One region of the Agrobacterium sp. 22-214-1 genome, then DNA from elsewhere that is predicted to be linked to it. Evidence: riboswitches for the same ligand, from Rfam matches in the RefSeq annotation. Region 1 holds a riboswitch; each other region holds the start of a gene.

Region 1 (5,156 bases):
GGAGCGGAAGTCCTTGGTTGCGCTGGCAATATCGCCCGCGCGGAAAATGGCGGAAATCACCGCCACACCATCCGCGCCCGCCTCGATGACGGACGGCACACGGGCAAGATCGATGCCGGCGATAGCGCCGACCGGCATATCCGGCTTCCACTCCTTCAGCAGGGCGCGCAGCATGGTAAAACCGTCGATACCGACCGGCTTGTCCGGATTGACCTTGGAAACGGTTTCGAACACGCCGCCGATGCAGGCATAGTCGACGGGCATGGAGGCCGCCCGCTCGGCATCGGGGCGGTTCTTGACGGTGAGGCCGATAATCGCCTTTTCGCCGAGAATGCGCCTTGCGGTTTTGGCGTCCATGTCGTCGGCGCCGAGATGCACCCCGTCCGCACCCGAGGCGAGGGCCACATCCACCCGGTCGTTGATGACAAGCGGTACGCCGGCGCCGGCGATGGCCTCGTGAATGGCGCGGGCGTTTTCGATCATCTCGCGCGTCGAGCCGTGCTTGTCGCGATATTGCAGAATGGTCGCGCCGTTCAGCGCAGCCGCCAGAGCAAGCTCCGGCAGCGGCGCAACCTCACTGAGGCTCGCATCGACCAGCGCGTTGAGGCGGTAATCAACCTTGTTCATGCTCTATCCTTGCGTGATTTGTGATGTCCTCACCGGAAATTTCGGAAAGCGCATCCAGAAACGCCGGTTCGAAGCTGCCGGGGCCTTTGGCGTGCTTGGCCGCAAGTTCGGCGGAAACGCCGGTGACGGCAAGGGCGGAGGCCGCCGCCGTCAACGCGTCTTTTTCGACAGCCATGAAGGCGGCGATGACGCCGCCCGAAAGGCACCCCGTTCCCGTCACCTTCGCCATCCACGGATGGCCGTTGATGATCCTGACGCTGCGGGTGGTATCGCGCAGATGATCGACCGGCCCGGTCTCGATCCTCACCACGCCAGGCACATCGCCGATCAGGCTCATTTCGGCGTGATTGCCACGTACGATCGTCGGGGAAAGTGCGATGAGTTCACGCGCGAATTCCAGACGCGACGGCGAATAGTCGCAATGCACGGGGTCGACGATCCACGGCTTGCCGGATGCATTGGCGATTTCGATCGCTAGCCGGATGACCTTGCGCCGCTCGGCATCCAGCGTGCCGAGATTGACGGTCAGCGCATCCGCCTTGGTGACGAAGCTCTCGATTTCCTCCAGCGAGGTGGTCATGGAAGGAATACCGCCAACGACGGTGATGCCGTCTGCGGTGAATTTCTGCACCACGGTGTTCATCAGGCAATGCACGCGCGGGCGCGTCTTGCGCACCCGCTCCAGAATCTCGGCGGCGATTGCCGCTGTCGGAAAATTCGTCGTCATGGCTGCTGCAGCTCCACGGCGATGTCGTCCGCCGCCGGCGCCTGCTTGATCAGCTGCATCTCCTGCATGAAGGCGCCGAAACGGGCGTAGCGCGCGCGGTCGAGTGCAGCCGGGCGCTTGGCGAAGCGCGGCAGCGTGTCGAAGAAGGCCTGCTTGTTCAGCGCATCGTCAAGGTTCGGATAGGCCTTGATGAAAAGCTGCCAGGATTCCTGAGGATGGTTGGTAATGAAGATCGCGGCCTGTTCCACGGCGGAGAGGAAACGCGGCAGGCGGCTGTCCTTTGCGAGATCCCGGTGCGTGACGAAGATCAGCTCGTCATAAGCCGGCACGCCGTGTTCCTCCGGAAAGAAGGAGCGGCCTTCATGTCCCTCGAGCTTCATCTGCGTCAGCTCGAAATTGCGGAAGCCGCCTAGCGTGGCATCCACCTTGCCGGCGATCAGCGACGGCGAGAGCGAGAAGTTGACGTTGATGAGTTCGACATCGTCCTTCGTCAGCCCGTCCTTTTCCAGCATGCGTTTCAGCATCGCATCCTCGAAGCCGGAAACGGAAAAGCCGACCTTCTTGCCCTTCAGGTCTTTCAGGCTCTTGATCGGCCCATCGGCCAGAACGGTGACGGTGTTGAGCGGCGTCTCGACCAGCGTGCCGAAACGCACGAGCGGCAGGCCGGCATCGTGATCGAGATAGAGGTTCGGCTGGTAATGCACGCCGATATCGGCCTGTTTTGCCGAGACGAGACGCGGCACGGCGGACGGGTCTGCGGGCGGAACCAGTTCGACCTCCAGCCCCGCATCGGCAAACAGGCCGCGTTCCTTGGCGATCACCATCGGCGCATGATCGGGGTTCACGAACCATTCGAGCAACACGGTCAGCTTGTCTGCCGCTTGCGATTGCATGGGTGAAAGCACGCTTGCTGCCGCGACGACGAGGGAAAGAAGAGTTCGTTTCATGGTGCCGAAAGTCTCCGTAAAGATCTGAAAGGAATGGTGTGTTCTGTTTCTTTGGCCCAGGGGGCCAGATTGGCGGTCGCCCGGTCGACGATGAGCCGCAGCAGCACCGCCATGACGGCGAGAATGGCCATGGCGGCGAACATGGTGTCGGTCTGCATGCGGGCATTGGACTGGATCATCACGAACCCAAGCCCGGCCGATGCACCCACCCATTCGCCGATGACGGCGCCAAGCGGGGCGAGCGGCGCCGCCACCCTCAGGCCGGAAATGAGCGATGGCAGCGCCAGCGGCACACGCAACCGGGTGAGGATCTGCCAGTGGCTCGCCTCAGTCAGCGAGGCGGCGTCGAGGATGGCGCGATCGGTGCGGTTGAGCCCGTCAGTGAAAGCGGAGGCAACGGGGAAGAAGATGATGATCGCCGTCATCACTACTTTCGAAGCCATGCCGAAACCGAACCAGAGGACGAGGATGGGGGCGAGCACGAAGACCGGAAAGGCCTGCAACACCAGAACCATGGGCCAGACGAGGCGGCCGAGACGCGGGATGGCGGCAATCGTGAAAGCGACGAGAATGCCGGCGGCGATGCCTGCCGCGAGCCCTAGCGCCATTTCACTGAGCGTCACCAGTGCCTGCCCGAACAGGAAGCCGGGCTGACGCCAGAAAGCGCCGGCAACATCGGCGGGCGATGGCAGGATATAGCGGGGCGGTGAAAACAGCCATGTTCCCGCCTGCCAGAAAACCAGCAGAAGACCGACACCGTTCAGCGCATGGGTGGCACGCATGAGCCGGACCTCAGACGCAGACGCAGACGCACCGTGTGCGAAGGGCGGAAGGTTTCAGCATCATCATTCGTCTCCAGATGTGACAATCCCGGAGATCAGGCAAAGCGGAGAAGAGAAAGGGCAGCGCCTCTTGGCGCGACAGTTCCGTTCCTACGCCGGCATGACCCGGATCAGGTAGATAAGGGTTTGGCAAAATGCCATCTCAGTGCCGCAGCACACCCCTCGGAAGAGTTTGATTTCATAGGAGAATTCAAAACTCATGTCAAATGTCTTCTTCAAATATTCCGTTGTGAACCGTTGCATCAGAAAATTGCTAATGGAATTGCTAATAAGCCAAACCGAAGGAACTCTATGTATATTTGTAAATTTGGATTTATTGCCGGTTTGTTTTCAAAACAAATGAGAATTAATATTTTATTTTGAAAACAAAATTGGGCGCCAAGCAAAATTAAACTTCGCTATATTGACTTGATGCGCCAAATTAATCTACAGTAATGCATCATCAATATTACGGAGGTGGAAATCCGAATTTGTCAGGGAGAGTTGTTCATGGGTGTTCATCCCAATCTTATGAAGCGTGAAAACGGCTACTACTATTTCGTCATGAATGTTCCGAAACGGCTAAAGCCGTTGACGAAACATCGCCAGATTTGGCGTTCCTTGAGAACGAAGGATGAGGCGACTGCACGGAGGCGTTTGCCCATTGAGCAGGTGAAATATGCTGTCCCTATGGACAGCGATATTGTGCCCGATGACGTTCGCATTGATTACAGCGAGATAAGGGTGGCGGCAAAAAAACTTAATGTTGACTATATTCCGCACTCCGACTTGATCAATCTAAACGTATCGCAGTTGCTCCAAGCCTATGAAGCCAGAGAAAATGTTAGGGCGCTCAAGTCCAAGCTGAATCCAATCGAGTCCGGGGCTATCGCCGGGATACTGGAGACGCCACCGGAGACACCGTTGCTATGGGAACAAGCGTTCAAGCTGTTTCAAGAGTTATCGCCTGAGAAAGTTTTTGGCTTGAACGAAGTTGAGACGAGACGGAAATGGCGTAGATTTGAGCAGGCAACCGATGATTTCTTAAGGCGGATGCCTACGCACACAAACGTTCTAGAAATAGAGAAACGTCATGTCGCAGAGTATCGAAAGAAGCTGATTGCTGCATGTAAGGAGGGTGAATTCAAGGGGGATGAAGGCAATAAGAAACTGATGTGGCTTCGGATCATTTTGGATGTAGTAATTGCTTCTCACTATCCAGAGCGGACAAACGTCTTTGAAAACTTCAAACCCATCAACCTTGAAGATTCTGCGAAACGTAAGCCGTTCACCGAAGCAGAAGTCAAAATTGCCAGAGCCGCGCTGGAGAAATCTTCGATGAGAGAAGAATGCAAAGCCATCGCGATCCTCGGCGAAATGACGGGCTGCGGTGTTCGAGAACTCATTTGGATGGAGGCAGCGGACATTCGTCTTGATGCTCCAATTCCGTTCATCAGTGTGTACCCTAATTCTTTGCGCCGAAAGGTCAAGAAAGGCGGTGTACGCCACAGGGATATTGTCCTAACGGGCGATGCGCTGGAAGTGATGAAGCGCTTTCCGAACGGGTTTCCGTCTTTCCATGACGGTCAAGGTCCAACGCGCATGAACTGTTCGATGTCCGGTTTTTTCAGAAAGGTTGTCCCGGGTAAAGGGCACTACTCATATCGCCATCGGCTGGACGACCTATTGAAAAGATCAGGCTGCGATCTCGGTTTAAAAAGCGCGATTATGGGGCATTCACTCAAAGGTCACGCTGGGTATTATGGGGAGGGATACTCTCTTGAAAACCAGAGGGAGGCGTTAGAAAAAGCATTCGAATACGCAAAAAATAAACAATAATATCAAAACGATATGCTGAGAAGTGAATGACTTTATATTATGAATATCGGCGTATTCCAAACAGGGAATATGTGAGTTGCAGAAATATACGATCGATAATCTCGCGAAAAGCGAGAGGTTGCGAAAGGAATTATTTGAAACGATTGATTGGGTGATTACCAATGCTAAAGATCAAAGCTTTTCCGAAGCGGCGTT
Region 2 (5,156 bases), on a different contig from region 1:
GGATTGCCGTGAAACGCCGCCTGCGGCAAGCAGCAGGCAGACGATGCCGAGAAGGAAGGCGTACCCGGCGGCATCATTGGTGCGATAGCTGCCCATATTGCTATAGACCAGCCACGGCAGGGTGACGAAATTTTCCGAGCCGAACAGGGCAACCGCGCCTAAATCGCCGAGCGACAGGGCCATGGCGAAGGAAAACGCCATAGCCAGCGGCCGCCACAGAACCGGCAGATCGGCAAACCGCAGCCGCGTGAGGCCCTGAAGCCCGAGACTGGCGGAAAGCCGGCCGGTGCGTAAAAAATGACTGGTGAAGGCCGGCTCCAGCACCCGCATGGCAAGCGGCAAAGCCATCAGCATATTGATAAGCGCCACGAGAACGGGAGCATAGAAGCTGACATCACCGAAAACCCGCAATAACAGGAACCACCCGCTTCCCAACACGACAGGCGGCATCAAGAGCACCAACGAAGACCCCGCCCCAAGCATGGCGGAGAGCAAGCGCAGAGGCTGCCCCACCTGCCGTCTAGAGCCTACAGCCTGGCGCGCGCCGATGATCGCCATGCAGCAGAACACGACAAGGGCTGCGGAAAGCGCGGCGATTGCAAGGCTGGTCGCAGCCGCGCGTAGAAAAATCGGCGCGGACAGAAGACGCGGCAGATCGGCACTCAAACCCGAGACTGCTATGGCGACAAGCGGCAGGCCGATCAGCAGAACAGCGAAGACAATTGCCGCCCCATCCCACAAACGGGCGCCGATACTCTTGCCGTCGAAACGGCGAAGGGAACAACCAAGCGAAGGGATTTCCGCTTCGGGCGACGGCAAAAAGGCGAGAAGGCCGAGCAGAATTGCGGTGAGGGCAATCTGCAAAACCGAAAGCGTAATCGCCCGCTGCGGATCAAAATCGAACCGCAGCGCCTGATAGATCGCCACCTCCAGTGTCGTGGCTGCCGGCCCGCCGCCTAAAAGAAGCACGAGCGTGAAGCTGGTGGCGCACAACATGAAGATAAGCCCGGCGATACCGGGAACGAGACGCGCGACCGCCGGCCATTCGATAAAACGGAAAACCGAGACCGGCCCCATGCCGAGGCTTGCTGCCATGCGCCAATATTCGCCCGGAATACGTTCAAGCCCGGCCAGCATCAGCCGGACCGAAAGCGGCAGATTGAAAAACACATGGGCGATGAGGATGCCGGAAAGGCCGTAAATGCTGAAAGGTTCATCCGCACCGGCAAAAACGAGGGCCGTATTCAAAACACCCTGCCTGCCCCAGATGGTGACGATGCCGAAGGCGCCAACGATGACAGGCAGACCCATCGGCACCGCCATCAGCCTGATGATCCAGATCCTTCCCGGAAACTCGCGTTGCCGGGAAAGCGCCAGCGCCACCGGCAGGCCAAGAACAATGGAAAGAAGGGTGGAAAGCGTTGCCTGATAAAGCGTGAAACGCAGGATGCGCAGCGTATAGGCATCCATGATACCGGCAGCAGACGCGCCCGCATCAAAAGACAGGAGGGCCGCAACGGCGAGCGCCATGAACAGGAAAACGGCGGCAAAAGCCGCCGTTCCGAAAATGATCGACCGCCGATAGTCGCGACGCAGCATCATGTGCGGGCGTGCCTCTTCCTCAATTCATGCTCATGGCCACAAGCCATTCGTCGATCCACGCCTTGCGGTTCTTCGCCACCTCTTCCGGATCCATCAGGAAAGTCTTCTGCGGCACCACGAGTTTGGAAAAAGCCTCCGGCAAGGGATTGGACGTTGCCGCAACCGGCATCATCCAGTTGTTTTCCGGAATGGCATCCTGAAAACCTGATGTCAGCGTGAAAGCGAGGAACTGCTTTGCCAGCTCCTTGTGCGGCGCGTTTTTGAGAAGGCCGGACACTTCGATCTGGATATAGTGCCCTTCGGAAAAAGCTGCGGCCTGATAATGATCCGTTTTTTCGGCGACCATATGATAGGCGGGCGAGGTGGTGTAGGAGAGCACCATCGGCACCTCCCCCTTGGTGAAAAGGCCGTAGGATTCCGACCAGCCCGGCGTGACGGTGAGAATGCGCTTCCTGAGCTTTGCCCATGCTTCCGGGGCCTTGTCACCGTAGACCGATTTTACCCACAACAGCAGGCCGAGCCCCGGCGTGGAGGTGCGCGGGTCCTGAATGGCGATCTTCTGCGAGGGGTCGCCTTCCACCAGCTCTTTCAGGCTCGCCGGTGGGTTCTTCACCGTCTGCGTGTCATAGATGACGGCAAAATGCCCGTAGTCGTAAGGCACGAAAACATCGTCCCTGTAACCGCCCGGCACCTTGGCCGCCGACGCATCGACGCCGCTAACATCAAAAAGACCGGTCTGTTTCGCCTCGGCAACAAGATTGGTGTCGAGACCAACGACCACATCCGCCCTGGACCCTGCGCCTTCAAGCTTCAGACGGTTAAGAAGCGCCACACCATCCGCAACACCGACGAAATTGACCGTGCAACCGCAGACCTTCTCGAAGGCTTCTTTTACCTTGGGACCGGGACCCCATTCGGAAACGAAGCTCTCATAGGTATAGACTGTCAGTTCTTGCTTGTCCTGCGCGGCGGCAAGACCGGGCAGGAACAGCGAAGCGGCAACAAGGGAATTCAGGAAAAGACGACGGCGCACGGGTATCTCCTCAAAACAAAAAGGGAAATAGCCGCCTGCCTTGAAGCCGTCTAATCCCTCCGCCGGTATGAACCGGATCAGGTTCTTCGGGTTGGCAAGCCTCTCAGCCTTTTGCACGCAAGCGCAAAAGACACCCCGTTAGATCAAGATGATGGTGTAGTCCCGTCGTCCCTGCTTGGCAAGATGGCAGCCGTCAGCCCTGCTCTGTCATATGCACCAGCTCCCAGACGTGCCCGTCGGGATCCTGAAAGCTGCCGGCATACATGAAGCCGTGATCCTGCACGGGTTTCCAATCACTGCCACCGGAGGCAAGCGCCGTTGCGATCATCCGGTCGATTTCGTCGCGGCTTCCCGCCGTGAGACAGGTCAGAACCTCGGTGGTGCGCGTCGCATCGGCGATGTCGCCGTTGATGAAATCGCGGAAACGCCCTTCCTGAAGAAGCATCACGAAGATGTTTTCTTCCACGATCATGCAGAGCGTGCGGTCGTCAGAATATTCCGGATTGAAGCTGAAACCGAGAGCCGTGAAGAAGCTTCTTGATTTCTCGATATTCTTGACCGGCAGATTGACGAAAATCATGCGCATTTTCACAACTCCTCCAAACGAACCAGCATAGAACGGCAATTCCGCTTTTCTGTCAAAGACCGAAGGAGGGTCGATCAAACGAGGGGCCTGCGGCCTTCAGCCTTCCAGTTCCTCGCGCAGCATCTCCAGCTCCAGCCATTCTTCTTCCATGGTCTCGAGCTTTTCACGCAGCTTCGTCATTTCCTTCGCCAGCGTGTTGAAAGTGGCCGGATCCTTGGTGAAGAGATTAGGATCAGCCATGCGCTCCTCGCGCTTGGCGATTTCGCCTTGCGCCTTTTCCATCTCCTTCGGAAGATTTTCGAGCGCGAATTTCTGCTTGAAGGAAAGCTTGCCCTTGGCCTTTGAAGGATCCTGCGATGCAGAGGCCGAAGGTGCGGCCTTCGCTTTTTCCTGTTTCTCAGCCTTGCGTTTTTCTTCCGCCGCGCCCTTGCGCTGCGCCATCATGTCCGAATAGCCACCGGCATATTCGATCCATCGTCCGTCCGGTTCATCCGGATTGACGGGCGCGATGGTGGAGGTGACGGTGCGGTCGAGAAAATCGCGGTCGTGGCTGACGAGGATAACGGTGCCGGAAAAGCCCGCAACGATTTCCTGCAGCAGATCGAGCGTTTCGATATCGAGATCGTTGGTCGGCTCGTCGAGGATCAGAAGATTGGTCGGCCGCGCCAGAATGCGTGCTAGAATAAGGCGCGCGCGCTCGCCGCCGGAAAGGTTGCGGATCGGCGTGCGGGCCTGTTCCGGCTGGAACAGAAAGTCTTTCATATAGCCCGTCACATGCTTCAATTCGCCGTTGACCAGCAGATTTTCACCGCGACCATCGGTCAGATAATGCGCGAGCGTATCGTTGGGATTGAGATCCTCGCGTTTCTGGTCGAGCGTCGCGATTTCCAGATTGGTGCCGAGCTTCACCGTGCCGCTATCGGGCTCCAGCTGGCCGGTGAGCATCTTCAGAAGCGTGGTTTTACCGGCACCGTTCGGGCCGACGAAACCGATGCAATCTCCACGATGGACGCGCAGCGAAAACGGCGCGACGATCACGCGCTCGCCATAAGCCTTGGTGATGGCCTCCGCCTCGATGACCAGCTTGCCGGATTCACGCCCTTCGGTAACGGTCGCCTGCACCGTGCCCTGCGGTCCCTTATGGCCGCGATATTCCGCCCGCATGGCCTGAAGCTCGCCGACGCGGCGCATGTTGCGCTTGCGCCTTGCGGTCACGCCATAACGCATCCAGTGCTCTTCACGCTCGATGGCCTTGCCTAGCTTGTGCTGTTCCAGTTCTTCCTCTTCCAGCACCTTGTCGCGCCATTCCTCGAAATGGGCGAAACCGCGATTGAGACGCCGGGACTGGCCACGATCCAGCCAGACGGTCGAGGTCGAGACCTTTTCGAGAAAACGCCTGTCATGCGAAATCAGCACCAGCGCGCTGCGCGTCTGCTGCAGCTCGCTTTCAAGCCATTCGATGGTGGGCAGATCGAGATGGTTGGTCGGTTCGTCCAGCATCAGGATATCGGGTTCCGGCGCCATGACGCGGGCAAGGGCCGCACGTCGCGCTTCACCGCCGGAAAGGCTCGCCGGATGTTCCTGCCCGGTGAGACCGAGATGCTCCAGAAGATAGGTGACGCGATAGGGGTCGTCACCGGGTCCGAGCCCCGCTTCGGCATAGGCCTGAACCGTGTCGTAACCGGCAAAATCCGGGGCCTGCTCCAGATAACGGATGGTGGCGGCCGGATGCCGGAAAACCTCGCCCGATTGCGCCTCGACCAGACCCGCGGCGATCTTCATCAGGGTGGACTTGCCGGAACCGTTGCGCCCAACAAGGCAGATGCGGTCGCCCGGTTCTACCTGTAGATTGGCGCCGTCGAGCAGGGGGGTCACGCCGAAGGTCAGCTTGATGTCATCGAGTTTCAAAATTGGGGGTGCCAAGGCGTCAGGCTC
Region 3 (5,156 bases), on a different contig from region 1:
CTGTAGGGCGTGCCGTTCTTGTAGCCCATGATGCCGCAGACCAGCATGGCATGATCGATGATCTCGAGAATGGTTTCCGAAGAGCAGATCTTCACATTGTTCATGGCGACGGCAAAGGCCATGGACATCAGTTTTTCGGGGTCGCTCTTGGTGTCCTCGTAAGCCTTGATGCCGGCGATGATGTTGGATTTCACGACCTGCAGCTTGGTGGAAACCTCCGCAAGGCGGATCGCGCCGGGAGGGGCGGTGCCGGGCGATTTGCGCGCCGCTGCTCTGACGAAAGACTGGGCGCGCAGCACGGCATCCGAGGCGATGCCGTACCAGACGGCGCTCCACAGGAGATGCGAGCTTGCAAGCATGGATTGTGCGGCGATTTCCGCAAAGGGTTTAGGGAATATCTGCGCCGCGGGCGCTTCGCCGCGGAACAGGAAACCATCCGAACAGGTGCCGCGCATGCCGAGCGTATCCCACACATGGGTCTTTTCGAGCGTGTACTGGTTTTTCAGGAAGACTGTCATCACCTGATCGGCGGGCGCGGCATCCTTGTGGGCGCGCGAGGTGATGAGGATCGCATCGGCATTGCTGCCATAGGAAATGACGGTGGCGTCTTTTTCCAGCCGGCAGAAATCGCCTTCGACCTCGATTGCACAGATGGAATTGCGCAGATTGCCGCCAATGCCGCCTTCGGTGGTGGCGGAGCCGAGCAGAAGCTGTTCGCTGGCGATGCGGCTCATGAAGCCGGCATGCCATGCGCTCGTCTCGCCGTGTTCCACCAGGCTGGATGCCTTGATATGGTGCATGGCGAAAATCATCGCGGTTGCCGAACAGGCCTGACCGAGCCGGGCGCAGATATCGGCGATTTCTTGTAAGGAAGCGCTTTCGCCGCCCAGCGAAGAGGGGACCTGGATGCCGAGCAGACGTTCCTGTCGCAAGGCGTCGACGGCTTCCTGCGGGAAGCGGCCGGTGACATCCACCTCATCCGCGTGTTTGGCGGCGATTGCCGCGACACGGCCCGCGCGCGCGGACAGCGTTTCATCCTGCGGCGCTACGGTGACGTTCATCAGGCTGCCTCTTTACCATCCAGAATGAGCTTAACGGTGTCTTCAATGGCCTTGATGCTCGCAAAAGACTTGCGGTTCAGCAGATTGTCGGGGAATTCGATATCGAATGCTTCTTCGATGCCGAGCATCAATTGCACGGATGCAAAGGAAGAAAGGCCCGCCGCATAAAGATCGGCTTCATCTGCAATCGTATCGACAGGGGTTGGAAGCTGGCCGAATTTGGCCAGTATTTCACGAATAGTCGCGTTCATTCCGACGTATCTCCCATGAATTTCACATCAGGATGGTTTGTGCTTATCGTTATGTTGCAAACGATAATATTCGCCTAAACCGTTAGGTTAATTACAACTAACGGCAGCATGCGCCATTCCCGCACCTTTGCCAAGCATGGATCGTCGGCCTTGACAAATGCCGGTCGGTGTTTTTTGCTGTGGTCATTCACCAGGGGTGTCCCGTCAAGGGGCTGAGATTCTGCTTTCATGCGCAGTGACCCGTTGAACCTGATCCAGTTCATACTGGCGTAGGGACGGTGCAAAGACCGAAGGTCGGGCGGGCGTATGACGTCGCGTTTCGGCAATTCGGTATTTTCCATCATTCCGGCTCGAACTGGGTCTCCACTGTTAAACTTTGGAGCCTCAAGATGAATATCGCTGCCAAGACTATCCCGCTGTCGGTTACCACCGGGCCGCATGCCGCCTCCACGAAAATCCATAAACCGGGAATTTTGCATCCCCATATCCGCGTGCCGATGCGCGAGATTGCGGTTCATCCGACGGCGGGTGAACCGCCGGTGACGGTTTACGATTCCTCCGGTCCCTATACTGATCCTTCGCATCCCGTTCTGATTGAAAAGGGTCTGCCGCGTCTGCGTCATGACTGGATCGTGGCGCGCGGCGATGTCGAGGCCTATGACGGCCGGCACGTCAAGCCGGAGGATAACGGCTTTGCCACCGGCGAACGCCTGACGCCTGAATTTTCCGTGCGCCACCAGCCGCTCAGAGCCACGGCCGGTAAAGCCATGACCCAGCTTGCCTATGCGCGGGCAGGTATCATCACGCCGGAAATGGAATTCATCGCCATCCGCGAAAATCTCGGGCGCGAGGCGGCCAAGGAAAAGCTGGCGCGTGACGGCGAGAGTTTCGGGGCGCATATCCCTGACTACGTCACGGCGGAATTCGTGCGTCAGGAAGTGGCGGCCGGCCGCGCCATCATCCCTGCCAACATCAATCATTCGGAACTTGAGCCGATGATCATCGGCCGCAATTTTCTCGTCAAGATCAACGCCAATATCGGCAATTCCGCCGTTACCTCCTCCATGGCGGAAGAGGTGGAGAAGATGGTCTGGGCGATCCGCTGGGGTGCGGATACCGTCATGGACCTGTCTACCGGCCGCAACATCCACAATATCCGCGAATGGATCATCCGCAATTCGCCGGTGCCGATCGGTACGGTGCCGCTTTATCAGGCGCTTGAAAAGGTCAACGGCATTGCCGAAGACCTGAACTGGGAAGTGTTCCGCGATACGCTGATCGAACAGGCGGAGCAGGGTGTGGATTATTTCACCATCCATGCCGGCGTGCGGCTGCATTACATCCCGCTCACCGTCAACCGCGTCACCGGCATCGTTTCGCGCGGTGGGTCGATCATGGCCAAGTGGTGTCTGCATCACCACAGGGAAAGCTTCCTCTATGAGCATTTCGACGAGATTTGCGACATTTGCCGCGCTTACGACGTCTCCTTCTCGCTGGGCGATGGCTTGCGTCCCGGCTCGATTGCCGACGCCAATGACGCCGCACAATTCGCGGAGCTGGAGACGCTCGGTGAGCTGACGCAGATCGCCTGGGCGAAGGATTGCCAGGTGATGATCGAAGGCCCCGGCCATGTGCCGATGCACAAGATCAAGGAAAATATGGACAAGCAGCTGAAGACCTGCGGTGAGGCGCCTTTCTATACGCTTGGGCCGCTCACCACCGATATTGCGCCGGGTTACGACCACATCACCTCCGGCATCGGTGCGGCGATGATCGGCTGGTTCGGCACCGCGATGCTCTGCTACGTCACGCCGAAGGAACATCTCGGCCTGCCGGATCGCAACGACGTGAAGGTCGGCGTCATCACCTACAAGATCGCTGCCCACGCCGCCGATCTCGCCAAGGGCCATCCGGCGGCACAGGTGCGGGACGATGCGCTGTCGCGCGCGCGGTTCGAGTTCCGCTGGGAGGACCAGTTCAACCTGTCGCTGGACCCGGATACGGCGCGCTCCTTCCATGACGAGACCTTGCCGAAGGAAGCGCACAAGGTCGCGCATTTCTGCTCCATGTGCGGACCGAAATTCTGCTCGATGCGGATTTCCCACGATATCCGCGCCGAGGCGCAGAAGGAGGGGCTGGAGGCCATGGCCGCACGCTTCAAGGAGGGCGGTGAGCTTTACATGCCGCTCGCGACCCCTGCGGATGCCGAATAGCATGCGCGTTCTGGTCAAGGGAACGGGGGTCGCCGGTTTGACGGCGGCCTTCGAGCTGGCGCGGACCGGTGTTACCGTCGAGGTTTGCGAGCGCAATGCCGAACCCTCTCGCGGCGCATCCTGGTATGCGGGCGGCATGCTGGCGCCCTGGTGCGAGCGTGAAAACGCTGAAGAGCCGGTTCTGACGCTTGGTCGGGCGGCGCTCGACTGGTGGGATGAAGCGACACCCGGCCTTGTCGTCCGTAACGGCACGCTGGTCGTTGCGCCGGCCCGCGACAAGGCGGAGCTTTCGCGTTTCGCATCGCGGACCGCCGGCTATCGCTGGGTGGATGAGGGCGAAATCGCCGCGCTGGAGCCAGATCTTGCCGGGCGGTTTCGTTCCGGGCTTTATTTTCCGGATGAGGGGCATCTCGATCCGCGTCTTGCACTGAAATCGCTGCATGAACGGCTCTGCACCATGGGTGTGCAGTTCCATATGGGTATCCCGTTGGATGAAGAGCCGTTCGACCGGGTGGTGGATTGCACTGGTTCTGCGGCAATCGGCGGGATTTCCGATCTTCGCGGTGTGCGGGGAGAGATGCTCTATCTCGCCACGCGGGAGGTTTCCCTGTCTCGTCCCGTCCGGCTGCTGCATCCGCGCATTCCGCTTTACATCGTGCCGCGCGAGCCTGGCCGTTTCATGGTGGGCGCGACGATGATCGAGACCGAGGATACCGGCGACATTTCTGTCCGTTCGATGATGGAATTCCTGAATGCTGCCTATGCGGTGCATCCGGCTTTCGCGGAAGCGGAAATCATCGAGACAGGCACCGGCGTGCGCCCCGCCTATCCCGACAATCTGCCGAAGGTCACGCAGGATGGCCGGACAATTTTCATCAACGGCGCGCACCGGCACGGCTTTCTGCTGTCACCGGCGATGGCGCGGCAGGCGTCTGAAATCGTCTGCCAAACTCTCTCTCGAAAGGAACGGGATCATGAAACTTCTGGTGAATGGCGACGAGCTTGATCTCGCCGCCGAGACGCTGGCCGGCCTGCTCGCTAGCCTCGAATACGAGGGTGAGTGGCTGGCGACGGCGGTAAACGGTGACCTAGTGCATTCGGAAGAGCGCGCCGATTATAAGCTGAAGGCTTTCGACCGTATCGAAATCCTCTCGCCGATGCAGGGAGGCTGAAACCATGCTGACGCTTTATGGCCGCGAGGTCTCGTCCCGTCTCCTGCTCGGCACGGCGCGCTATCCGTCCCCTGTCGTGCTTGCCGATGCCGTGCGGGCGAGCAAAACGGATATTCTGACGATTTCACTGCGCCGGGAAACGGCGGGTGGCAAGAAGGGCGGTCAGTTTTTCGAGCTTATCCGCGAGCTGGATCGCCAGATTCTGCCCAATACCGCCGGTTGCCACACGGTCAAGGAGGCGGTGCTGACGGCAAAGATGGCCCGCGATGTGTTCCGCACTAACTGGATCAAGCTGGAGGTCATCGGTCATCACGACACGCTGCAGCCCGATGTCTTCGCTCTTGTCGAGGCGGCGAAAATCCTCTGCGACGATGGTTTCGAGGTCTTTCCCTATACGACGGACGATCTGGTCGTCGCCGAGAAGCTGCTGGAGGCAGGCTGCAAAGTGCTGATGCCCTG

Evidence for each region. A riboswitch is a leader RNA that binds a small molecule or an ion and turns the genes downstream of it on or off. The one in region 1 is predicted to bind thiamine pyrophosphate.
Region 2: it holds a riboswitch for thiamine pyrophosphate, as region 1 does, so the genes downstream of both, thiB (thiamine ABC transporter substrate binding subunit) here and ACQZ5G_RS21960 (ABC transporter permease) in region 1, are expected to answer to the same signal.
Region 3: it holds a riboswitch for thiamine pyrophosphate, as region 1 does, so the genes downstream of both, thiC (phosphomethylpyrimidine synthase ThiC) here and ACQZ5G_RS21960 (ABC transporter permease) in region 1, are expected to answer to the same signal.

What each region holds. Positions count from the first base shown of each region.
Region 1 covers NZ_JBNWCK010000008.1:26,222-31,377, forward strand. The annotation lists gene thiE (thiamine phosphate synthase) at 1-627, opposite strand, end outside; gene ACQZ5G_RS21950 (hydroxyethylthiazole kinase) at 614-1,354, opposite strand; gene ACQZ5G_RS21955 (ABC transporter substrate-binding protein) at 1,351-2,301, opposite strand; gene ACQZ5G_RS21960 (ABC transporter permease) at 2,298-3,083, opposite strand; TPP riboswitch at 3,214-3,316, opposite strand; gene ACQZ5G_RS21965 (DUF6538 domain-containing protein) at 3,633-4,961, shown strand.
Region 2 covers NZ_JBNWCK010000005.1:180,160-185,315, forward strand. The annotation lists gene thiP (thiamine/thiamine pyrophosphate ABC transporter permease ThiP) at 1-1,602, opposite strand, end outside; gene thiB (thiamine ABC transporter substrate binding subunit) at 1,622-2,635, opposite strand; TPP riboswitch at 2,673-2,783, opposite strand; gene ACQZ5G_RS18660 (VOC family protein) at 2,829-3,221, opposite strand; gene ACQZ5G_RS18665 (ABC-F family ATP-binding cassette domain-containing protein) at 3,318-5,144, opposite strand; gene ACQZ5G_RS18670 (thiamine diphosphokinase) at 5,149-5,156, opposite strand, start outside.
Region 3 covers NZ_JBNWCK010000005.1:19,176-24,331, reverse strand. The annotation lists gene ACQZ5G_RS17940 (acyl-CoA dehydrogenase family protein) at 1-1,061, opposite strand, end outside; gene ACQZ5G_RS17935 (acyl carrier protein) at 1,061-1,312, opposite strand; TPP riboswitch at 1,495-1,606, shown strand; gene thiC (phosphomethylpyrimidine synthase ThiC) at 1,702-3,525, shown strand; gene thiO (glycine oxidase ThiO) at 3,527-4,531, shown strand; gene thiS (sulfur carrier protein ThiS) at 4,500-4,697, shown strand; gene ACQZ5G_RS17915 (thiazole synthase) at 4,702-5,156, shown strand, end outside.